3 regions of the Gracilibacillus phocaeensis genome follow, and region 1 is predicted to be linked to each of the others. Evidence: riboswitches for the same ligand, from Rfam matches in the RefSeq annotation. Region 1 holds a riboswitch; each other region holds the start of a gene.
The links. Region 1 has a riboswitch for thiamine pyrophosphate ahead of E0E32_RS01885 (ABC transporter substrate-binding protein). Riboswitches for the same ligand answer to the same signal wherever they lie in the genome.
Positions count from the first base shown of each region.

Region 2: linked by a shared signal. The riboswitch ahead of thiW (energy coupling factor transporter S component ThiW) and the one ahead of E0E32_RS01885 (ABC transporter substrate-binding protein) in region 1 are both predicted to bind thiamine pyrophosphate.
Region 3: linked by a shared signal. The riboswitch ahead of E0E32_RS09085 (YkoF family thiamine/hydroxymethylpyrimidine-binding protein) and the one ahead of E0E32_RS01885 (ABC transporter substrate-binding protein) in region 1 are both predicted to bind thiamine pyrophosphate.

Region 1 covers NZ_LR131141.1:297,088-305,162, forward strand. The annotation lists gene E0E32_RS01865 (DsbA family protein) at 1-794, opposite strand, end outside; gene E0E32_RS01870 (TetR/AcrR family transcriptional regulator) at 952-1,518, shown strand; gene E0E32_RS01875 (FixH family protein) at 1,606-2,364, opposite strand; gene wrbA (NAD(P)H:quinone oxidoreductase) at 2,589-3,188, shown strand; TPP riboswitch at 3,243-3,352, shown strand; gene E0E32_RS01885 (ABC transporter substrate-binding protein) at 3,491-4,477, shown strand; gene E0E32_RS01890 (thiamine-binding protein) at 4,529-4,822, shown strand; gene E0E32_RS01895 (ABC transporter permease) at 4,875-5,633, shown strand; gene E0E32_RS01900 (ABC transporter ATP-binding protein) at 5,630-6,373, shown strand; gene E0E32_RS01905 (TatD family hydrolase) at 6,366-7,121, shown strand; gene E0E32_RS01910 (cupredoxin domain-containing protein) at 7,323-7,685, shown strand; gene E0E32_RS01915 (hypothetical protein) at 7,881-8,075, shown strand, end outside.
Region 2 covers NZ_LR131143.1:535,373-543,447, reverse strand. The annotation lists gene E0E32_RS07045 (adenine nucleotide alpha hydrolase family protein) at 513-1,202, shown strand; gene helD (RNA polymerase recycling motor HelD) at 1,387-3,756, shown strand; gene E0E32_RS07035 (aldo/keto reductase) at 3,870-4,709, shown strand; gene E0E32_RS07030 (PspC domain-containing protein) at 4,745-4,927, shown strand; gene thiW (energy coupling factor transporter S component ThiW) at 5,144-5,644, opposite strand; TPP riboswitch at 5,714-5,829, opposite strand; gene E0E32_RS07020 (LacI family DNA-binding transcriptional regulator) at 6,043-7,044, shown strand; gene hxlB (6-phospho-3-hexuloisomerase) at 7,059-7,616, shown strand; gene E0E32_RS07010 (bifunctional 4-hydroxy-2-oxoglutarate aldolase/2-dehydro-3-deoxy-phosphogluconate aldolase) at 7,630-8,075, shown strand, end outside.
Region 3 covers NZ_LR131144.1:279,542-287,616, reverse strand. The annotation lists gene E0E32_RS09095 (trans-sulfuration enzyme family protein) at 1-159, opposite strand, end outside; gene E0E32_RS09090 (DegV family protein) at 182-1,024, opposite strand; TPP riboswitch at 1,257-1,361, shown strand; gene E0E32_RS09085 (YkoF family thiamine/hydroxymethylpyrimidine-binding protein) at 1,460-2,050, shown strand; gene E0E32_RS09080 (ECF transporter S component) at 2,051-2,656, shown strand; gene E0E32_RS09075 (ABC transporter ATP-binding protein) at 2,634-4,205, shown strand; gene E0E32_RS09070 (energy-coupling factor transporter transmembrane component T family protein) at 4,202-4,975, shown strand; gene E0E32_RS09065 (N-acetyltransferase) at 5,043-5,474, opposite strand; gene E0E32_RS09060 (diacylglycerol/lipid kinase family protein) at 5,494-6,384, opposite strand; gene qoxD (cytochrome aa3 quinol oxidase subunit IV) at 7,466-7,771, opposite strand; gene qoxC (cytochrome aa3 quinol oxidase subunit III) at 7,772-8,075, opposite strand, start outside.

The sequences.
Region 1 (8,075 bases):
AGTAGTTGTTCCTTTTGCAGCAAAGAGGCAAGGGATGGCGATTGCTTGGCGGACAGGTCTTCTGTATCCAACACTTGTTTTAATCCATCGATGTAGGCTTGTAAAGGACGGGTTCCAGCAATTTTTACACCTTGATTTTCTTCATTAACCATAATGATAGAAGGAAAACCTCTAACCCCTAATTTGGCAGCAAGGGTAAAGTCGTCTTGCAATAATTGTTGGCCAAGTGGCTGATCTACCTTTTGAAAAATGGTTGTGCCATCTAATCCGAGCTGATGGACGATCTCTGTCATCACAGCTGGTTCTGCAATGTTTTGATTAAAGACAAACAGAGCTTCCCGAGCCCGGCGTAAAAATTGTTCGGCGAGTGATTCATTATATTCTTGTTGAATCACTTTAAATACACGAGATGGCGGGTAGGATGACTGTACAGGGTTGTCTGCCATTAAGCTGCCATCGATGGGCATTCTGGCATTTTCACCTACTTCTTTCCAATGTGGGACGACATCCGCTGGTTTATAAATACCATTTTTAGGATCGATGGGACCGTCATGCCATTTTTCCAATAGTCCGCCCATGACCGTTTGAAAATGAAAATATTCGCCATATTGTTCTGTGAAACGGCGCAGGACTGGTTCAAGTGCCCAGCAGTGAGAACATATTGGATCTGTGACATAGTATAGCTGTACGGATTTTTTAGGTTGGTTAAGGTTGATTATCTCCGTTTCCGCCTCGTCCGCTATTCCACAAATCCCTGTTTCGATATCGCAAATCATTTGGTTACGATCTTTCATTTTGTTCCTCCTCCTTATCTATAAAAAAGGTTGGATGAGTTGCTCATAAGCCTATTTTATTACATACTAATAATGATTCACATCAATAGTTTGTGTAAAATGTCGTTTATACAACAGAACCAGACAATTGTCGAAAAAATAGATGGAGGGATCAGCGATGACCCAATCAAAGACAGATCCTCGCATAGAACGAACCCGGCGGTGGATTCTGGATGCCTTTATTGAATTATCCGCTCAGAAAGAGTTTAAGGATATAACGGTGAAGGATATTACCAATGAAGCGAAGATTAATCGCACCACTTTTTATTATCATTTTGAAGATATTTATGATTTATTGGACAAGGCACTATCTGAAGTGCTATTTATTGAATTGAACAAGGAAGATTATCAACATAACGAATTAAATGAAGAAAGTTGTGTGCAAATCTTTAAGGCGATTACTAATTTTCAACGTTCGTTATCGAATCGCTGCCATCGAGGCTATGAAGATATCATTGCGAAAATTATTAGAGAACAATTGGAGATTATTTTTTATTGTTTGTTAGTAAAGCAACAGCAGACAGTAGAAGAGAAAGATCTAAGGACTACGGCGGCGATGTTTAGCTGGGGGATCTATGGCGCCTCTGTCGAATGGGGTAAGTCAGGTCAACATATAGCGCCGGAAGCATTTATTCAACCGGTCCTCGCATGTATTACCAGAGCATTGGGCAGTAAAAAGGAATGAGGAAAGATAGGATAGGTGATTTTTCAATGAGAAAAGCAGGCTTGTCCATATACAAGGTTAGCCTGCTTTTCTATTACAAGGAATGATTTATTCGTTCACATGCACCATAAATTCGGTATGCTCATGTAAATCATTGTCACCATTCACATGTACGACGATATCATGGTGGACCGCTTCTGTAAAAGTATGAGTGGCTTGATAGATGCCTTGTTCCGTCTCTTCAGCCTCCACCCACTCATGATTCTCACTTCCTTCAGGGATAATTTCATAACGGACACGTGCTCCTTCATAGGCACTGCCATCCAGACTTAGCTCGGAAGTCAAAGCTACCTCTTCATTCACAGAGACATCTGTCGGTTCCTCGACCGCAATCTCAAAATCATCGGCATGTTCGTGCTCACCGTCTTCATGTTCATGGGTTGCAGCTTCTTCATGCGTATCAGAAGCTTCTCCGTTGATCGTAATGGATTCTAAAGGCATACTGTGTATATCTTTTGCCGTTGTGTGTGCATATATTTCATAGGTGCCAGGCTGTTCGAAGACAACTTCAGCCGAATAGGTGCCATCTTCATTATTTGTTGATTCGACGGTTACTGTATTCTCCTCATCTTCTACATGCCAATACTCATAGTTCATTTCCTGGGCATCTGTAACTAATTCATCCTCACCATAGGTTACAGTAGAAACGAGTGTTACCGTTTCTCCAACTTCTGCTTCTTCCGGCAGTTCAAAATCTACGCTTATACTTTTTAACTCTTCTTCAGCTTGCGTTGTCTCTTCCTCATCTGTATTACCGCAAGCCGTCAAAAGTACCCCTAAAACGATTACAAATAGAAACCTTTTCATTGATTTTCCTCCCATGTTGATAAGTGCATCATAAGGTTAATATACTGTTTTGCTGCTTCATATGCAATGAATAATGTGTGACAATTTATTTCAGTGTGCTCCATATCAACCTTTGAATGTTCATGGTAAGCAATTATCTTGATTTAAAGATAATTGCTTGATAAGATATGTAGCGTCTCGTTTAAATAGACAAATTAGAAATCATATAAAGGAGTATAGACACCATGACAAACGTAGCAATTGTATACTATAGTTCAACAGGAATCAATCATCAGATGGCCAAATGGGCGGAAGAAGCGGTCCAAGAAGCAGGGGCAGAAGCAAAGGTAGTACGTGTTGCTGAGACAGCACCAGAAGCTGCCATTGCACAAAACCCGGCCTGGGAAAAACACTATAAAGAAACGCAAGACGTGCCGCTAGCAACCTCAGAGGATATCTTGTGGGCTGACGCTATTATTTTCAGCATGCCGACTCGTTTTGGTAACATGCCTTCTCAAATCAAACAATTTATTGACATACAAGGTGGGCTATGGGCTCAAGGAAAGACAGCCAATAAAGTAGTAACGGCGATGTCTTCCGCTTCCAACCCTCACGGAGGTCATGAAGGAACACTATTAAACTTCTATACTTCTATGATGCATTGGGGCGCCATTATTGTCACACCTGGATATACAGACGCCTCTGCTTATACTTCCGGCGGGAATCCGTATGGAGCAAGTGTCACGCAAAGTCAGGAAGATGGTTCCATGGTAGAAGATGTGCAAGAAGCCGTCAAACACCAAGCACGTCGGGTATTAGAAGTGGCAACCAAATTAAATCAGTAGTTTTTTCACTTGCATCAAGCAGGTGATTATGTCAAAGTAGAGGAAGACAAATGAAAAGACATGTAGGGGGACCAGTGTTGCTGGTTGAGATGGTATCCGCAAGATGCCGACTCTTAGAACCTGATCTGGCTGAGACCAGCGTAGGGAACATACAAGATAATCCGAATCTGACCATGTATGCACCCTAGGCTAATAAGTCTAGGGTGTTTTTAATTAGCGAAAATGTGCAGATCATCGGTGTTTCCCTGTGCCCACCGTTAACGAATCAGGGCATGCTTTTCAAAAAATAGGGGGGACATACAGTGAAGAAATGCATCATGGTTTTTGTAAGTTTATTGTTCGTATTAGTTGGTTGTGGCTCAGATGATAACCAAGACAATAGTCAATCCGAATTGGAAGAGGTAACCTTTGTGTTAGATTGGACACCTAATACCAATCATACTGGTCTCTATGTGGCAGAAGCAGAAGGTTATTTTGAAGAAGAAGGCTTGGCGGTAGATATTGTGATGCCAGGTGAGGCTGGAGCGGACCAGACCGTTGCAAGCGGACAGGCCGAATTCGGTGTAAGCTACCAGGAAGCTGTCACGGAAGCAAGGGTACAGGATATTCCTTTAGTATCGATTGCCGCAGTGATCCAACATAATACTTCTGGTCTGGCTGCACCCGTTGATAAAGAAATTACTTCTCCTAAGGATTTTGCCGGCAAAACATATGGTGGCTGGGGAGCGCCAGTTGAGGAAGCCGTATTGGATGCCTTAATGAAGCAAGAAGGAGAATCCGTTGCGTCATTAGATATTATGAATATAGGAAATACCGACTTTTTTACAGCGGTGGAACGAGATGTTGATTTTGCCTGGATTTTCTATGGTTGGACAGGTATCGAGGCAGAGCTGCGTGGAGAAGAGATCGATATGATCTATCTCACCGATTATTCGGATCGCCTTGACTATTACACGCCGGTGATTTCTACCAATGAACAAATGATAGAAGAAAATCCAGAAACAGTCGAGCGATTTATCGCAGCCGTTAGCAAAGGCTATCAATTTGCTATAGATAATCCGGATGAAGCAGCAGATATCTTGATTGAGGCCGTCCCGGATCTTGATGAAGAACTAGTGAGAGCCAGTCAAGAATGGCTTTCCCCTAAGTATCAAGATGACGCAGCAAGGTGGGGAGAACAGTCCGAGGCCGTATGGCAGAACTATGCCGATTTTATGTATGAGAATGAATTATTAGAGCAAGAACTGGAGGCTGATCAGGCCTTTACTAATCAATTTTTACCAAAATAAGAGCATGTGCAAAAATCAAATCAACAGGAAAATAATAAGGAGGAATATGCAATGGCAGAAGCGTTAGTCAGTATTCAAATTATCCCTAAGACACCGAATGGAGAAGACTCTATCCCATTGGTGGACGAGGCAATTGCCGTTATCGAGGAAGCTGGGATTCCGTATCAAGTGGGTCCATTAGAAACAACGATGGAAGGGAATATGATAGAACTGTTTACCGTTATTGAAAAAATGAACCAGCGGATGCATGAGCGGAATTGTCCTAGCGTGATCTCTCAAATCAAGGTATACTCACGGAAAGATCAACAGGCCTCAATGAAAGAACTCACAAAAAAATATGACTGAAGGGATCGTCCTATCCTTCATCAACAGGTCTGTTTAGTTAGGAGCAAAAGTAATGTGGAGAAAAGCATTTGTACCATTTATAGTCATCTTGTTCGTATTACTCGTTTGGGAATCAGCCTGTAGATGGTTTCAGCTTCCAGCTTGGGTATTACCGTCACCGACCGCTATTTTTCAAGAGGCGATTGATAGCTGGTCCAATTATCGCCACCATTTGTTATCTACCGTCACGTTAACAGGGAGCGGTTTTATCATTGGTGTAACAATTGGAATTCTTATTGCGATTGTACTGCATACCTTGCCACGGCTGCAGGAAGCCATCTACCCATTATTGATCATGTCGCAGAATATACCAATCATCGTATTGGCACCCTTATTGGTTATTTGGTTTGGCTTTGGTATCACACCAAAGCTGTTAATCATTATTCTTGTTTGTTTTTTTCCGATCACCGTGGCATTAATCGATGGATTACGGCAAACGAGTCCTGAACTGATGCATTATATGAAGATGGCTGGCGCCAATAAAAGACAAATCTTCAGCAAATTAGAAATGCCGAATGCCTTACCTCAGCTGTTTTCTGGGCTGAAGATTTCGGCTACCTATAGTGTCATGGGAGCGGTTATTTCTGAATGGCTCGGTGCCAAGAATGGAATTGGTGTGTATATGACCTTGGCTTCGTCATCGTTTCGCACCGATCGAGTCTTTGTGGCTATTTTCTTTATTATGCTGTTTTGTATGGTCTTTTTCGGTCTAATTTTATTAGTAGAGAAATGGACCTTGAAATGGCGCCCTAGTCAGGAGGATGCCTCATGAGTACCTTAACCTTAGAACATATTCACAAACAATTTGGATCACAAACGGTTTTAGATGATTTATCCTTTACTGTCCATGAAGGGGAGTTTGTATCTCTGCTCGGCCCATCTGGCAGTGGGAAAAGCACGATTTTTCATTTGATTGGTGGCTTATACCGCCCGGAGAAGGGCCGTATTTTGCTAGATCAAATCAATATTGTAGGTAAAAAAGGTTCGATTAGTTATATGCCGCAAACACCCTCTCTTTTTCCATGGCGGACCATTTTGGACAACGTAGGGTTAGGAGCAGAGTTATGGGGAAAACCGGACCGAACCAAGGCGATGGCCATGTTAGAACGTGCCGGTTTGAAGGAGTATGCCCAACGGTATCCCCATGAACTGTCAGGGGGAATGAAGCAGCGAGCAGCATTTGTGCGTAGTTTGTTGAGTCCTCAGTCATTTATCTGTCTGGACGAGCCATTCTCTGCATTGGATGAGTTTACCCGATTAGAGATGCAGAAATGGCTGTTATCGATTTGGGAAGAAGAACGTCCATCCGTTCTATTTGTGACACATAATATTGAGGAAGCTATATTTCTTTCTGATCGAATTCTAGTATTAGGATCGAAGCCAGCTCAGGTAGTGGATGAATTTACGATCGACTTCGCCCGTCCGCGAGATCAGGCTTTAACCATAAGTGAAGAGTTTCTTCGAGTAAAAAAATCTATTTATCAAACGTTAAGGGGGATACTGGATGATTGATGCGCATATTCATTTAGACTGGTACAAGGAAGAAGAACGTCGCCACTTATTGGACAGCTTAACCGTTGATGGCATGATTGCCGTCTCCCATAATTTTCAAAGCTGTAAAGACGTATGGCAGTTAGCCCAGCAATATGATGTTGTGCATCCTGCTTTTGGCTGGCATCCAGAGCAGCCACTGCCAAATAAGGACGAGCTACAAAATATCATGCATTGGATCGATCAGCACTATCGAGGTATGGTGGCAGTTGGTGAGGTTGGGCTTCCTTATTATACAAGACAGGAAAATCCTCAGCTGGATTTGCAGCCATATCAAGCGATTTTAGAAGCATTTATGGAAAAAGCAAGTACTTATCAACTTCCCATTGTCTTACATGCTGTTTATGAAGATGCGGATGTTGTATGTGATCTACTCGCCAAGCATCAGATTAAAAAGGCTCATTTCCATTGGTTTAAGGGATCCGAAGCGACAATAGAGCGTATGATCGCACAAAAGTATCGAATTTCTATCACACCGGATTGTTGCTATGAGAAAGAAATACAGGCGTTGGTCCAACGATATCCAATAGAATTAATGATGGCTGAAACTGATGGACCATGGCCTTTTGAAGGACCCTTTCAAGATCAAATGACCCATCCGAATATGGTGGAAGCAGTCATCAAACAGATTGCAGCGTTAAAACAACTGCCATGGGAAGAAGTCAGTGAACAACTAACCAGAAATACGGTGGAATTTTATCAATTGTAGCAAACATCTGAAAGCTAAACATAATCGCTGGAAAGCTGGGTTGAGGTACCCAGGGAATATTTCTTAAGGGCTAATTAATAGGAAATAACATTATATCAAGATGTTATACGAAGCATTTTGTTGGAAATAATAATAACAAGTAGTAAAATTGGGATAGAACCTTAGAAAAGTTCCAAAACAACAGAAAGAAGGCGTTTGAATATGAAGAAATTTTACCTTATACTTGCTGCATTATTCCTTGCGCTCGTATTAGTGGCTTGTGGCAGTGACGACAGTGGTGATAATGAAGAAGCGTCATCATCAACAGGAGATGCAGATGTAGCTATTACAGCGTCCAATTGGGAGTTTGATCAAGAAGAGTATACCGTACCTGCTGGAGAAGTGACGGTAAGCTTAACGAATGATGAAGGTATGCACGGTGTGGAAATAGAAGACACCAATATCTTGATTGAAGGCGATGGTGAAGCGACCGATGAATTAGAGCCTGGTGAATATCATATTAGATGTTCGATCCCATGTGGAGAAGGTCATAGTGACATGACGGCCACTTTAATTGTAGAATAACTACAGATAGCCCCTTACCAGTATGCTGGTAAGGGGTTTTTATTTACCGATACTACGGATGACAGTCTTCGTTTATTTGTGTTAGACTTTGATATAATCGTACTTATTTGTTACAAAGAGGTAGGATTTCAAGAAGATTGCTGAAAGGAAACTAGAAGTAAACACTTGGAAAAAATCAAATGAAGGAGGGATATGATGAAACGCTATTTCCTTTTTATCAGCAGCTTTATCCTAATAGGTGTGCTATTTCAGATGCTATCTGGGCTGACGCTTACCTATTTCTATACCCCGGATATGTCGAATGCATGGGAGACAAGTGGACTCTTATCTCAAGAAATAGTGCTGACAGGCAGTAATCATACGCTGCAGTGGATCACTGTCTTAATGGCT
Region 2 (8,075 bases), on a different contig from region 1:
GGATGTTCAAGAAGTTCGACAATGGAATAATTCGCTGGCGAAGTTTGAACACGCACTTAAAGGAAACATGAATGGAAACCCTTTTTATATAGTGGAAAAACAACATTACTTTTCAACAACATTTTTCATCTCATCGTAACTGTTCGTAGCTCAGACAAAGGTAGATATGGAGAATAGCTTACCATGGTTTATTATACAAGAAAAAAGATATCAATGCATGTATGACGCAACGATATGGAACGAATTTTATCAAATGTAGGCGATTTCAATTCGGTGAAGGGAAAGGGTTGCAACAATTTGCAAAAAGGTACTATACTTAATATAAAATACGTGTTAGAATAATACAGTTTTCAGCATAAATGAAATTGGTTTACTAGACAGTCGAAAATACCTCGGCATCGCTCAGATAAGATGAGGGGTTACTGTCTTTTGTATATAAACAGAAGAATTTTTTTGGTGAGGTTTCATTATTGGTGGGTGAAATGATCGGAATAGAAAGGTGAGTTGTGGATATGAAAAAGGTAAAAAGCTGTATGGATGAAAGCATATTGGTCTGTGTATACTATGGTCCTAATGGAGAACGTTTGATTAAGCGTGGTCACAAACTAGCACAAATTATGGATTGTCCTTTATATGTATTAACGGTAGACAACCTGCCATACGATGCCTTTGATCCAGATAAGTCAGAGTATGTTGATAAGTGGAAAGAGCTTTGCGATGAGTTAGATGTAGATGCGTTTATTATCCGTGACAACGAAAAACGTTCCTCAGTAAAAGTAATCAAAGAAGTAGCCCATCAGTATAACATTACCCAGATTATATTAGGACAAAGCCCGCAAAGGCGTTGGGAAGAGATTACTAAGGGGTCTTTTGTAAATGTATTGTTGAAAGAATTGACGTTTATCGATCTGCATATTGTCTCCTTAGAAAGGTCTTTAAAGGGAGTGGATAACATACCATATGAAAAAGGGGTGCGAGGTTTCTTACGAGAAGAGGAAGAGACAGGGAGATACCTTTTGAGCTTCACCCGTTCTAAACATAACCTTTATGAAGGAATTTTTTATAAGGAAGTCGGCACCGATTTCAATAATGGTATATTTAAGTTTATTGATGATCATGGTAAAATGAAGAAAGTACACGTGACAGAGGATATATGTACGGGGAAACCAGATGCCCCTCCTAATGTAAAAAATATACGATAGCAGGCTCCCCTTTTGAAAAGCGGGAGCCTTGCTTGTCCAATAAATTCGTTAGGGTTTAATAAATGAAAAAGAAGTCATTTTGTGCTAATCTAGTGGGCAAACAAGAGAAAATAAGGAGTAAGCTTGATGCTTGTTAGGAAATATAAGATCACAACATCTGTAAAGAGCCATGGAGGTGGAATCAATGGCAGAGGAAAGCAATCAACAGGATCGGCAGCAGGAAGAACAGCGAGTAAGTGAAGTAGTTCGTGAAATTTCAAGAAAGATAACGGAATTAGAAGAAAGAAAAAAAGACCTTAAAGAAGATGTCATTGATATTAGACGCGATTTCTGGGAAGATGTCACGGTGAATATCGAAGAAATGGATGATAAAATCGAAACAGAAGCGAGTATCAAACAACAGGCTGAATTTTTGTCAGAGCGAGAGCGCAGCCATGGACAGGTTAGTGAACGCCTGGATATATTAGAACGATTGAAAAACAAACCATACTTTGGCCGTATTGATTTTAAAGAATCTGGTCAAGAAGAGGGAGAACCAATCTATATTGGTTTGGCCTCCGTGCTTGATAAAGAAGAGAATCATTTCCTAGTGTATGATTGGCGTGCTCCGATTTCGAGTATGTACTATGATTTTCCACCTGGGCCGGCAAATTATGACACAATAGATGATAATATTTCCGGGGAAATAACTCTAAAACGACAATATATGATCCAACAAGGAAAACTAAAGGGAATGTTTGATACAGGATTAACAATTGGTGATCACTTATTACAATCCGTTCTTGGGGACCAAGCCAACACCAAAATGAAAAGCATTGTCTCCACTATTCAACGAGAACAAAATCAGATTATTCGAAATGAGAAGGCAAGAGTGCTGATAGTGCAAGGAGTGGCTGGGAGTGGTAAGACATCCGCTGCCCTGCAACGAGTAGCCTATTTGTTATATCGTTATCGGGAGACACTTACATCGGAGCAAATTGTTTTATTTTCACCCAATCCTTTATTTAATAGCTATGTGGCCACGGTTTTACCGGAGCTTGGTGAGGACAATATGCAGCAAATGACGTTCTATCAATATCTGCATCGTCAGTTAGATAATCGCTTTACCTTAGAAACCCCTTTTGAACAAATGGAGTTTTATTTACAGAAAAACAGGGATTATTACCAAGCACGTGTGGAGGCTATGCATTATAAGGCAAGTATGGATTACAAACGTTTAATCGATATTTTTCTGGAACGGCTTTCTCACCATGGTTTGAAATTCCGCAATATTTCCTTTCGTGGTGAGACCATTATTCCAAAGTCGCTGCTTGCCAAATATTTTTATAAGACGGAAGACACACTATCTATTTCCGAACGAATGGAAAAGGTCGCTCATTGGATTCTTGTACAGTTGAAGAAAGTTGAACAGCAAGAACGGGAGAAAGATTGGGTCTTAGAAGAAACGGAACTACTAGAAAAAGAAGATTATATGGATGTCCATCAGACTCTGCAAGAAGAGAACAGTTTCTCGGAAAATAGTTTTGATGATTATGACCGAGAAGAAGCATTGTTGAGAAAACGAGTGGTAGCTGACAAGTTACGTCCTTTACGTAAGAAAATAAAACAGCTTGCTTTTGTGGATACCTTGCAAACTTTCCGCCAATTGTTCACTAATGGAGAGTGGGCCGAGGAAGCCGGCTTGGTGCTGCCTCCTGATTGGAAGGATATTTGTGTCTTAACTGATCAATATTTGCAGAGGAAATATCTCACTTGGGAGGACGCCCCTGCTTTTATTTATTTTCAAAAAAGTATATTAGGGTTTGACGCGCAGCGAACGATTCAACACTTGTTTATTGATGAAGCACAAGACTACACGCCATTTCAATTTGCTTTAATGAAGAAGATGTTTCCGGTCAGCCGGATGACTTTGCTTGGTGATATTAACCAAGCGATTTATGCACATGCACTGCGGGAAGAAACACTTTTGTCGGAGAGATGGCAGGAGAAGCATGAGAGAATTGTGTTAACACGTAGCTATCGCTCAACGGCACCCATTGTTGAGTTTACCAAATCTTTCGTAGAGAACGGGGATTTAATCGAGCCTTTTGAACGAGATGGTGACAAACCTATTTTTATCGAAGTAGAGCAGCAAAAAATGCTGGATCAGAAGTTAATCGAGCAAATCGAAACATATCAAGCAGAAGGTCATGAGACTATTGCCATTATCGGCAAGACGATGGCAGAGTGTGAGAAGTTGTACCAACGTTATCATCGTTTGATAAATGTGCATTTGATGACACAAACGGCACATACTTTTGAAAAGGGTATTGTGATTATTCCAACCTATTTAGCGAAAGGAATCGAATTTGATGCCGTCATTATAGCGGACGCCTCAAATGACAATTATCAAGATGAATTAGAACGTCATCTATTTTATACGGCTTGTACAAGGGCAATGCACCAGTTAGCTTTGTTTACTATCAAGGAGCCAACCAAATTCCTCAAGGATGTATCGCACAGATTGTACAGTCACTATAAAATTCATCAAATTGGCGCAAAGGCGGATCGTTAATCATCAATGTTTGATCAAATAGGAAAAAGGGAATGGTGTGGTAGTAGTATTCCACCTGTGAGGTGTTTTCCCCAGGTGGTACATAAGAGATGATAAAAAAGGAGGAAGGCGTTTTGGCTTTGAATTTACAATCGACAACTACTTTGCATAATGGTGTGAACATGCCATGGTTTGGTTTAGGCGTGTTTAAAGTGCAAGATGGCGAAGAGGTTTACAATTCTGTGAAATGGGCGCTGGAGCATGGCTATAAAAGTATTGATACGGCGGCTATTTATAGAAATGAAGAAGGGGTAGGTAAGGCAATCAAAGATTCGGGTATCCCAAGAGAAGAGTTGTTTATTACCTCAAAGCTGTGGAATGGAGATCAAGGCTATGAGGAAACATTCCAAGCTTATCAAGCGAGTTTAGATCGATTAGGATTAGATTATCTGGACTTATACCTTATTCACTGGCCAGTACCAGAACAAGACAAGTATAGAGAATCATGGCAGGCGATGGAGGAACTATATAATGATGGGAAAATAAGAGCGATCGGTGTAAGTAATTTTAAGGAACACCATCTTGATAGACTGTTGGAAAAAGCAGAAATTACACCAATGGTTAATCAAGTGGAGTATCATCCACATTTACAGCAAAAAAGCCTGTATGACTATTGTAAGAAGCATAACATTCAGTTAGAGGCGTGGTCTCCGTTAAAACAAGGGGAACTATTAACGGATGAAACATTGATGGAGATTGCAGAACGACATGGGAAATCCACGGCACAAATTATTTTACGTTGGGACTTACAGCAAGAAGTAATTACGATTCCGAAGTCGGTGAAACAACAGCGTATTCATGATAATGCGGATGTATTTGATTTTGAGTTAACCAATGCTGAAATGAAATTGATTGCCGACATGAATAAAGACGATCGGGTTGGGGCGGACCCAGATGAAATGAACAATCGATAAATAGGGAGGCAAGACTCTTCAGGAGGGATTTCGTGATGAACAGGAAATTAAATAAATCGGTGAATGACCGTGTCCTACTTGGCGTTTGTGGAGGGATTGCCGATTTTTTCGGCATCACTCCTTTACCCGTTCGCATTATTTTCCTTCTTACTTTAGGAGGGTCTTTCTGGGTTTATGTCGTATTGGCCTATGTTTTGGACGATGCTCCTACCTTGTGATCATAAGGTTGATGACTGCTTGTATCTTAGCAGTCATCAATTTTTTTCTTGAAAAGTAAAGAAAAAAATCTTTGGTATAAAAGGATTAGGATAGATCTCGACCTTGAATGAATCGGGGTGCTGATAAGATGGATGTTTAACATCATCCATCTTATCAGTAGTTCGTATCTAGTTTCGGTTAGTAATAAGGGAGCAGGTGGAATTTGTCAGTTTTTCTTATTTAGATGGAAGTGTTTGATTGACAAGTGAGGTGTGCTTCACACGTGACAGTAGTAACAGACCAATCAATGCCCCGGTAATACTGCTGACAAGAAAGCCGGGCAGAAAGGCCAGTACTCCCACTGAAGTTCCCATCACAAGCTTGGCAAAAGGGACGCATAATAGCGAGCCAATAATGCCTGTTCCGAACATTTCACCCCCTCCAGCAAGCCACTTCTTATGTCCCCATCGATAAAGATAGCCCGCTAATAAGGCGCCAACCATTCCTCCTGGAAATGCCAATAATGTACCAATACCTAATAGATTTCGTAATAATCCAATCGTAAAGGCAATGACAACAGCTGGTATAGGACCAAGCATGACGGCTGCAATGACATTAACGGCATGCTGTACTGGATAGGCTTTTGCCACCCCTGTTGGGAACCAGAGAAATTGCGACCCCAGTGTGCCAATTGCAATGAGCACCGCCATTATCGTGAGTAAATGTGTTCGATTCATTTCTTTTCCTCCTTTGTTTTTTTGCACGCAAGGAAGGAAAAAAGCCAGATTCTTATGATAAAAAGAACCTGGCTAAATAACCTACTTCCCTCCGCTGGTTATCAACCAGATCAGGTTCATAGAGTTAAAAGGCTTGATCGCGCCTTTCTCTCAGCCTATACTGATAGGCACCCCTAGTAGTGCATGCATATGTAATTGTATGTCATTGTACCAAAGATAGCGCAAAAGTCAATTTTTCACAAAGTTATTGTCCATGTATATAGCAACATTCCTTTTCATTATCGCAAAAATAAATTTATATAAAAGGGTTGTAAAACGCTTTCTAATGATTTATACTTTCACTAAATCGATTTACTAAACCGATTTAGTAGTTAAAAGCTAGTTAGAGGGGTATGCGTATGAAAAGGATAACCATTGCAGATGTAGCTAAATTAGCCGGGGTATCAAAAAGTACTGTCTCCCAATATCTTAATCACCGTTTTGATTATATGGGAGCGGATACTAAACAAAAAATAGAAAAAGCGATCCAGCAATTAAACTATAAACCGAATATGGTCGCACGTAGTTTGAAACAAAAATCTTCTACGACAATTGGGGTGATTGTGGCTAATATCCTCCATGTATTTTCTACTCAGGTGATTCGGGCGATTGAAGATTTCTGTCAGGAGAAAGGTTTTCATGTGATTGTCTGTAATGCCGACGATCAGCCAGAGAAAGAGAAGAAATATATCGAGATGCTGCGGGCAAAGCAAGTGGACGGTGTGATTGCCTTCCCAACTGGCGATAACGTGGAGCTTTATCAAAAACTGCTGGAAGAAGATTATCCCGTTGTTTTAATGGATCGAATTATTCCATCTCTGGATATTCCATCGATTTTATTGGACAATCGAACAGCTGCCCAGTTGGCTGTCGCTGAAATCGTTCAGCAGGGCTTTCAACGGCCAGCAGTTGTCAGTTCACCACTTACAGCCGCAATTACTCCTCGAATAGAGAGGGTAGAGTCTTTCCAGCGGAGCTTACAGGAACATGGATTGGAGCTATTACCTTCTTACAAGGTAAGTGGAAAAATGGTGGATTTAACCAACAAGTTAGCTGAACTGTTTCAAAATGAACAACCGCCAGATGTTTTGTTTGCGATTAATGACCGTGTGCTACATGAGGTATTAACGTTCATTAAACAGCAAGGATTAAGGATACCAGAGGAGGTAGCGGTGATAAGTATTGACGACGTGTCCTTTGCCAATTTCTATAACCCACCGTTAACCACGATTTCTCAGCCTGCCTTTGACATGGGGAAGAAAGCGGCAGAAATACTGTTTGAATGTATGGTTGATCAAAAGGAGGAAAAGCTGCAAGTTTATCGTTTTCCACCAACCTTAAATAAACGAGAATCCTGTTGAGAAAGGGTGTTACCATGAAAAATATATCAACTACCATTGTAAACGAAGTGCGAGAGGTGCTTGATCATGTCAAGGAAACAGAGATGATCCAATTAGCAGAGGCCATCCAGTCTGCCAAACGAATCTTTATTGCCGGAACAGGTCGATCAGGGTTAGTGGGAAAAATGTTCGGCATGCGTTTAATGCATAGTGAATATCCGGTATTTATTGTAGGAGAAACGATTACGCCGAGCTTAGGTTCCCAAGACTTGTTGTTGGTTATTTCCGGTTCGGGTGGTACCGCTAGTTTACTCCAATATGCACAAAAAGCAAAAGAGATTGACGCCAAAGTAGCCTTGGTCACCACCAATCCAGATTCAACGATTGGACAACGAAGCGATGTAACGGTACAGATCCCAGCGGCAACGAAGAAACGCTTGGCGTCAGAACCTGAAACTATTCAACCATTAGGCAGTTCATTCGATCAGTCCGCTCATCTGTTATTAGATGCGATTATCGTCTATTTATTAGAAACCTATCCAGCTGCTCGTGATGAGGCAAGCTTACGTCAGCAGCACACCAATTTAGAGTAGAGGAGAGAAAATTATGTCTATTATCGAAGGAATTAAGCAAGAGAAGGTGGTTGCCGTCATTAGAAAGGCAACGAAAGAAAATATAGTACCTATTTTGGAAGCGTTGGCAGAAGGTGGCGTACATCATGTGGAAATTACGGCAGAAACCCCGCAAGTAAACCAAATTATTGAAAAGGCAGTACGAGAAGCAGATCCAGCCATGAAAGTTGGGGCAGGAACCGTACTAGACCCGGAAACAGCCAGATCTGTCATCATGGCAGGGGCGGCTTTTGTTGTCTCCCCGACGTGGAATGTCGATACACTACGATTATGTCAGCGTTATGGAATCGAACATATTCCAGGGGTGCTGACACCTACAGAAATTTCTGTTGCCTATGAACATGGGGCACGTATGGTGAAGATATTTCCAGCTGATTCTGTAGGCCCGTCCTATATCAAAAATATCCGTGGGCCTCTGCC
Region 3 (8,075 bases), on a different contig from region 1:
GGTATATAAATAGTCACGTTCTCCGCTGTAATAAGATTCCATATCCTCCAAGTCTTTAAATGTAAAAGCAGATGTCTGATGGATAGGGGTAACCTTTGTTGGTATCCCTTCTCGTTCCATCGTTACATGTACCGACTTTGTATCAAAACCTTGTTCCATACTCTCACTTCCCATCTATCCTTTAATTTCGCAACCATGCCAAACACAAGGTACCGTGACCAGTGTGAACACCAGCAACGGGCACCAGGGTTTGCACTTGTATTTTTAACCCTTGATAAAGACTGCCTATTTCATCTTTCCACTGGTGCGCTTTTTCCTTCACACCAGCATGTAAGATACAAATTTCTTTTAATTGGTGCTCCTGCATTGCCTCTGCTAATAGCTGGAACATGTGACGTTTTGCCTTCTTTTTACTTCGCACTTTATCCTTTACGACTACTTTCCCCTCGTCAAAACCAAGAATTAAATGAATATTCAACAGGGAGGCAAATAACGTTTGGGCCGCGCTAACCCTTCCGCTTCTACGTAATTGTTCAAAACTTTGTGGCATTAAATACATTTGGGCTCGATTCGGACATCCTTTTAAATATTCGACAATTTCTGCAACATCTGCCCCTTGTTTTGCCATCGATACACCGTGACGAATCATTTGGCCCAAGGCAAAATCACCAATCTGAGAATCAATGACCGTGACTGGCAAAGAACTCATGTTAGCCGCAGCTGCAGAGCTTTGATAGGTTCCCGTTAGTTTACTAGAGGCATGGATAGCAATCACTACGTCATATTCCTTCTCTAATCGCTCATATAAATCAGTAAAATCGCCAAACACCGGCTGACTTGTCTTTGCTCCCTCACCATGTTGAAGCAACAGTTCGTATATTTCCTCTTTGGATAAATCCACCTCTTCTTTATATGCCTTACCATCGATAACGACATTTAAAGGTATAATAAAAATATTATTTTCCTCTGCAAAAGTGGCATCCAGTCCACATGAACTATCTGTGACCCAAGCTACCTTCGTCATATGCAATCCCCTCGTTTCTTTCATATTTGTCTATTATTAAGCGCTTATTTTGCTTATTTCATGCCGTGTATTCCTATTCATATCATACCATACCTGTGGAATAGATTATAGGGAGAGAACAAACAGGGCTTTACAGATAGCAAAAGTTTTTGTAAGATAGAAACTATCACAGGCTAAACGTTTATCGAAAAAAGTTTAGCTGCGGTTCCAACCGTAAAAAATTGCATAAACCGTAGTACACTAGGGGAGCTTTGTGAAATGGCTGAGAAGGTCTGTGACCTGACCCTTATTACCCGAACTAGATAATACTAGCGTGGGGAAGTGTAGTTGGTCGTATGGACGATTTGTTTACCTAGCTTCTTTACATACGTACAAACTGCATTCCCTTCGGAGTGCAGTTTTTTTGTGATCAAAAATAGACTGGAGGTATTTTTTATGACAAGTCATTGTGGAACAAGTCGGATTGCAGGGTGTCAATTTACGTTATTCCCGATGAGTGATCGTTTTGTTGATATTATCTTATCGAGTTTACGGGAAGTAGACAGCTCCAAAGTATGGATGCACACAGATGATGTCTCTACCTGTATTCGTGGGAAACGTGTGCACCTTTTCGATGTGACGAAAGCCCTTTTTTTTCATGCTGCTAAAACAGGTGTACATGTGGCTATGAGTGGAACCTTTTCCATCGGATGTCCTGGTGATTCAACTGGAGATGTATATATGGATGAATCCAGTCAAGTCATGAACCAAGCAGCTGACTCACTAAACCAATCAGCGGGCTGTAGATTTTCATTATATCCGTTAGGTAGAGAAGATTATATGGAGCAAATCTACCAACAAATCGATTGGTCCAAAACGGCAGGGGTTGACGTCAGCCATAGCCATTATGCAACAAGGTTAGATGGCGATGTCCATGATATCTTTCGTGTATTGGAGCATTGCTTTGAGCAAGTGCAACAGAAAGTGTCACATGTCACCATGTCATTTACCATTTCAGCAAATAGTCCATCTAAAGGGGGACAATAAATGAAGCAGTGGAAATTAAAAGACATTGTCTTAATGTCTATGCTCGGGGTTGTTTTTGGATTGATTTATTTAGCCTTTTTTGGAGTAGGCAATGTTTTATTTGGGATATTAACACCGTTTGGCTTAGGTCCCCTTAGTTATGAAATTATTTTCGGGGTTTGGTTTATGGTATCTGTTATTGCTGCCTACATCATCCGCAAACCGGGTGTTGCACTGACATCGGAAATCATTGCGGCATTAACCGAGGTATTAATTGGTTCAACAGCTGGTCCATCATTGATTCTAAGCGGGATTGTTCAAGGAGCAGGGGCGGAGCTCGCCTTTGCAGCGACGGGCTGGAAGGACTATCGCTTAAGAATTCTTATCCTTTCTGGAATGGGTGCAGCCTTGGTCAGCTTTCCATATAACTACTTTGTATCGGGATATGATGCTTATGCTTCATGGCTTCTCATCCTTATGATAATCACTCGATTAGTCAGTGGTGCCATCTTTGCAGGTATAATAGGTAAATTTATAGCCGATCAATTAGCGGCTACTGGTGTATTAACGGGATATCCATTAGGAAAGGAGCATCAACAACAACGTGAAGACGACCGCGCCTCGTAGTCCATTGTTTCAATTACAAGATTTTTCATTTACTTACCAACAGGAGAAGAAACCGACCATTAAGCAGATGTCTCTTTCCTTATACAGCGATGAAATAACTCTATTAATGGGATCAAGTGGTTCGGGTAAAAGCACGCTCGCCCTCTGCCTTAACGGGCTATATCCTGAAGCAGTCGAGGGTTCTATAGCTGGAGACATTTTTTTTCGGGGAAAGGCTATTCAAGATTATCCGAAGGGACAGTTAAATCAACAAGTGGGTATTGTTTTTCAGGACCCTGAAAGTCAATTTTGTATGATTCATGTCGAAGATGAATTGGCCTTTGTGCTGGAGAACTTATCTGTACCTAAAGAGCAAATGCGCTCTCGTATGATCGAAGTACTCGAGTTAGTTGACATGCGTCCGTTTATCCATCATAAAATTCATCATCTATCTGGCGGGCAAAAACAAAAAATTGCCCTCGCCTCTACTCTGCTGCTTGAACCAGCATATTTGATTCTTGATGAACCAGCTGCCAATCTTGATCCAATGTCCAGATTAGAATTAGTCAACACTATAACAACCATTCAGCAAAAACGGCAGCTGGGAATACTTATTATTGAGCATCAGGCAGAAGACTGGATAGGCATTGCCGATCGGATGCTCGTGTTAAACCAGGACAATCAACTAGTAATGGATGATCAGCCACACACGGTTTTTACATCACACAGCAAAGAACTAGCCTCTTATCACATTATCACGCCTGCAGCATTTGAGCAGTCAACTGTTAGGGCTACACGGGCTGCTTCCAACGGGAAAGAAATTGTACGCGTCGATGCATTGTCTTTTCACCAGAAAGGGCGGTTGGTTTTAAATAACATATCGTTTTCCATTTGCAAGGGTGAATTTTTAGCTATTTTAGGCGAAAATGGAGCGGGAAAATCCACCTTGTTGCAGCTGCTATCCCGGCTAAAAACTTCCCGCTATGGTCAGATTTCTTTTCATGGTATAGACATAATGAATTGGCAGGAACAAGCATTAAGACAAAGAACAGGCTTTGTCTTTCAGCAACCAGAACATCAATTTATTTGCTCAACTGTTTATGATGAAATTAGTTTTGGTATGAGGCTTAATGGGCAACCTCCAGATAGGATTGATCAACGTACGGAGAAACTCTTACAAACGTTACATTTGCAAAAGCATCGATGGACAAACCCATTTATGCTAAGCGGTGGCCAAAAAAGACGGCTAAGTGTTGCTGCCATGTTAGATGAAACCCCTGATCTATTGCTGTTCGATGAACCTACATTTGGTCAGGATGCCCAAACGACAAAAGAACTGCTTCACTTAATAGAAGAATTACGCCAGCAGGGGACGGCCATTGTTTTTGTTACACATGATATGGATGTAGTGGCTAGTCATTGTGAACGAGCTTTGGTGTTACATCAAGGGGAAATCGCCTTTGATCATACTCCGGATGAATTATGGAAACATCCTCTGCTTTTACAGGAAGCAAGACTTCGTCCACCTTATTTTAAGAGGCGAGAGAAGCAGAAGGCAGGGTCTTTATGATACAGACGATTAACCCCAGTATCAAGGCATTAGCAATACTTCTTCCTGGGGTGTTGCTAAGCTTTGCCTTTGATATCATTACACCGTTGATTTTCTTTGTCTTTGTTCTGTTGTTAACGTTGTTTTTCGCTAACATATCCGTTAAAAAATGGCTTATATTTTTCTTGCCACTTTCCTTCTTTGCTATAAGTGTTGCCTGGATGTCGATGCTTTATACCGATAAAGCGTACGCAACAGGACCTGTTATCTTCCAATTTCTTTGGTTTGAGGTTACCTCAGGCAGCCTTCAAGTTGGGGTTAGTTTGGCATTGCGTTCTTTATGTTTTATCTCTTTGTCTTTACTGTTCGCCTTAACAACAGACCCAACTAAATTTATGCTGAGCTTAATGCAGCAGGTTAGATTATCGCCAAAGCTTACTTACGGTATCTTGGCAGGTTATCGCTTTCTACCTACCTTCAAGCATGAATTGGATCTATTGCGTCAAGCCCATCGTATTCGTGGCGTGCACCGAGCAAAAGGACTTCGAAATAAATTGCAACAAGGTAGACAATATGCTATCCCTTTACTTGCCAATTCTATCCGCAAGGCAGAGCGTGTAGCTCTTGCTATGGAATCGAAAGGCTTCACCGGCAGCAGGCATCGCACCTATTACCATGAAATGAGGGTTAACATGAAAGATTGGCTATTCTTAGCGGTCATGTTTTTCTTTTTAACCCTTGCTTACTATACTTCTTATTCATTTGGCTATCTTCAAATTTTTAGCGGTTGATAGCTATATACAGGCAGGGAGGAATGGAGGTTGGTCTGGAAGCCTCCCTTCCTTGCTGTTCTCGCTGTTAGGAGGCTCTCCATTCCATCACAAACTCCTTTTCCATTGTATTATCGTCGATGGTCTCCTTTTTTAATTCAAAGCCATTGTTGAGATAAAAGGAAATCGTTGGTTGATTTTTTTGATATACTTTAAGTTCTAAGTGATCTTTTTTTTCTTTAATAAATTGGAGGAGTCGCTTACCATAGCCCTTACCTTGATAGGCGGCATCGATAAACAATGCTGCTAAGTAATCCTCCTTGATCGAAAGAAAACCAATCACTTGATGGTTATCCTCAAGCACATATGTTTCTGCTTCCGATAAGTAATGATCTTGTATCGCTTGTTTTTGCGATTCCCAGTAGCGACTATCGATAAAATGATGGGCAATAACAGATGTTTGATACCATATATCAGATAATTGTTTCGCATCGGTTGCCTGATATTTTCTAATATTCATGTTTCTTCTCCTTCCTATTTCATTCATCTCCCGACAGTACTTGTAAGTGTTGTGGGAGGACAGATACCTCTGTTGGTGTCTCTGTTAATATTTCACCATCACTGTCGATATGCTGTACAGGCCTTGTCTCTATTTGAAGCTGGCTCGTGCGAAAGTATATTAGTTGATCATCCCTGTCTTGCGGATAATCTTGTTGCGTTTGCGCTTCCAGCCATGTCCAGAATTGTTGAAATTTCGTTTCTTTCATAATTAACACATCAAGCTTGCCATCTTCCATATCGGCATGAGGGAAAAATGATTTCATACCGCCAAGAAAGGGACCATTGCCAATGACTAACATCACCGCTTCTCCATTATATGTTTGTTCTTCGCTTTTTACATGCAAATGGAAGGGCTGATTTTGAAAGACTATCTTGGACGTATTTAGATAGTAAGACATTTTACCAAGGAGTTTTTTATTGCTATCTTCCATTTCCTCTGCCACCTTGGCAATCAAGCCAATGCCTAAGAAATTGAGAAAGTAGTATTCTTTAAAATAGCCAATATCAACTATTTTTATATGTTTTTGTATAATCTGTTCCAATGCTAACAGCGGGTCTTGACTCATTCCTATTGCCCTGGAAAAATCGTTACAGGTTCCCCCAGGTAAAATGGCAAATATCGGTCGTTGCCCTAATGGAGCGATGGCGTTTACCAATTCAAAAATAGTTCCATCACCACCTGCGCCAATGATGACATCGGTGTTATTTGCCAGCAACTCTACATATTTTTTGCCATCACCTTCTTGTTCAGTTATATAGAGATGAACCTCTTCAAACACCTCAGCTAATCTGGCTTGGATCGTATCTGTTTCTTTTTTGAGCTTTCCATTTCCTGCATTAGGATTCAAAATAACCGCTGCACTCTTCATGCCTGCACATCCTCTTCTTATATTAATGTAAGTCTCTTTTTTTAACAACCTTATCACCATAGTTCTTTACCCGTTTTCTTTTACTTACACACTTGCACTCTGATTCTAGAAGTAACATTCGGTTTATGCTTTATCGGTTCCTCCCAGTTGGTTGCTGAATTGTCACATACAGCATTTTATGATGGAGTTATTTTTGTCTGTTAGATTCATTATCATACCTGCAAAGCAAAACTAGGCTTAAAACTGACCAATCCTTTACGAATAAGTCACTGAACTGCCAATAAGACGGATTATGTTAAGTAGAGCCCTTTCATTAGCAGTGAGTTTGATTGTTTTATTTGTGTGAAGCAAGCGCTACGGGAATATGCTGCGCTTTCCATGGGGATGGCTTCAGCTAACTAAAAAGAAAAGCACTTTTTAGTGGATCTTCAGCTCGTCCTGCGATGCACAGGACGTGCAAGTGCAGGCGTTGCAACAAATGGGCTTCGGTGGGGCGAGTAATCGCAGTCCCAGGACGTTGCGTTTTTAGCCTGTAAACCATTTTCCAGTCTCCGCATATTCCCTCCGCTAGGTAAAAGTACAACAATGTTTATCACTGCAAGGAGGAAACGTTCTAGGTACCTAGACAGTGTTGCAGCCAAAAAGAACGGTCAACGGCTTTTTCGACATCATGATGAACACACGTTACCAGGTAGTTTCGTTCTTTACATAGAACCATAACGTATGATTGTGAATCATTCTCTAAACAGGAGGCTGAATCAAGCCATGAAGGTTCGCAGGCTAAGATCACGACGACAATCGCCATGCCTGCACTTGCATGTCCTATGCATCGAAGCGGAACTTATTTCCGGAGCGCTTCCTAGCACATTAAAAACGTTCAACATGATCACTTGGAATAGCCTGTTACTTAACATAATCCGTCTTATCGGTACTTCGATAAGTTCATGATCAAAATCGTTTCAAATCCTATTATGTCAAAGATTTTATATTTTCTAAACTTACAAAAAAGAGAGAAAAACCACATCTCATGGTTCTTCCCTCTTTTAAACGCCTCGAAAAGGCAGCTGTATTCTAATGATACTTAATGGCCCCCTGCATGACCGGAAGTCAATACCCAGATGGTACCAAATACGATAATTAAGGCAAGTACGGCACTATTGAACATGTTAATGATATTCAGCAACCCTTCTTGACCCTCAGTGACATGCATAAACATAAACAACTGAATGATCGCTTGGAATACAGCAAATATACCAATAATCCATAAAACAACTGTTGATGAAAAGTCGGTATTAAAAGCAACGAACACAGCAAGGAGTGTGAATAAAACTGACAATACAAAACCGATTAAGTGATTCCACGGAAAACGATAAGACTGTGCACTCATTTACATCACCATTCCTTTCAAATAGACGAAGGTAAAAATAAAGATCCACACAACATCTAAGAAGTGCCAATACAAACTAACGATAAATAGTTTGCTAGATGTTTTTTCCGTAATACCTCGACGTGCTAGCTGAATAAGCAGCATAATAACCCAAAAGATACCAAACGTTACGTGTGCCCCGTGTGTGCCTAGCAACGTAAACAAAGCAGAAGTGAAGCCGCTCGTTTGGATCGTCGCACCCTCATGGACAAAATGAATAAACTCATTAATCTCCATATATAAGAATCCGGCACCTAGGATAAGT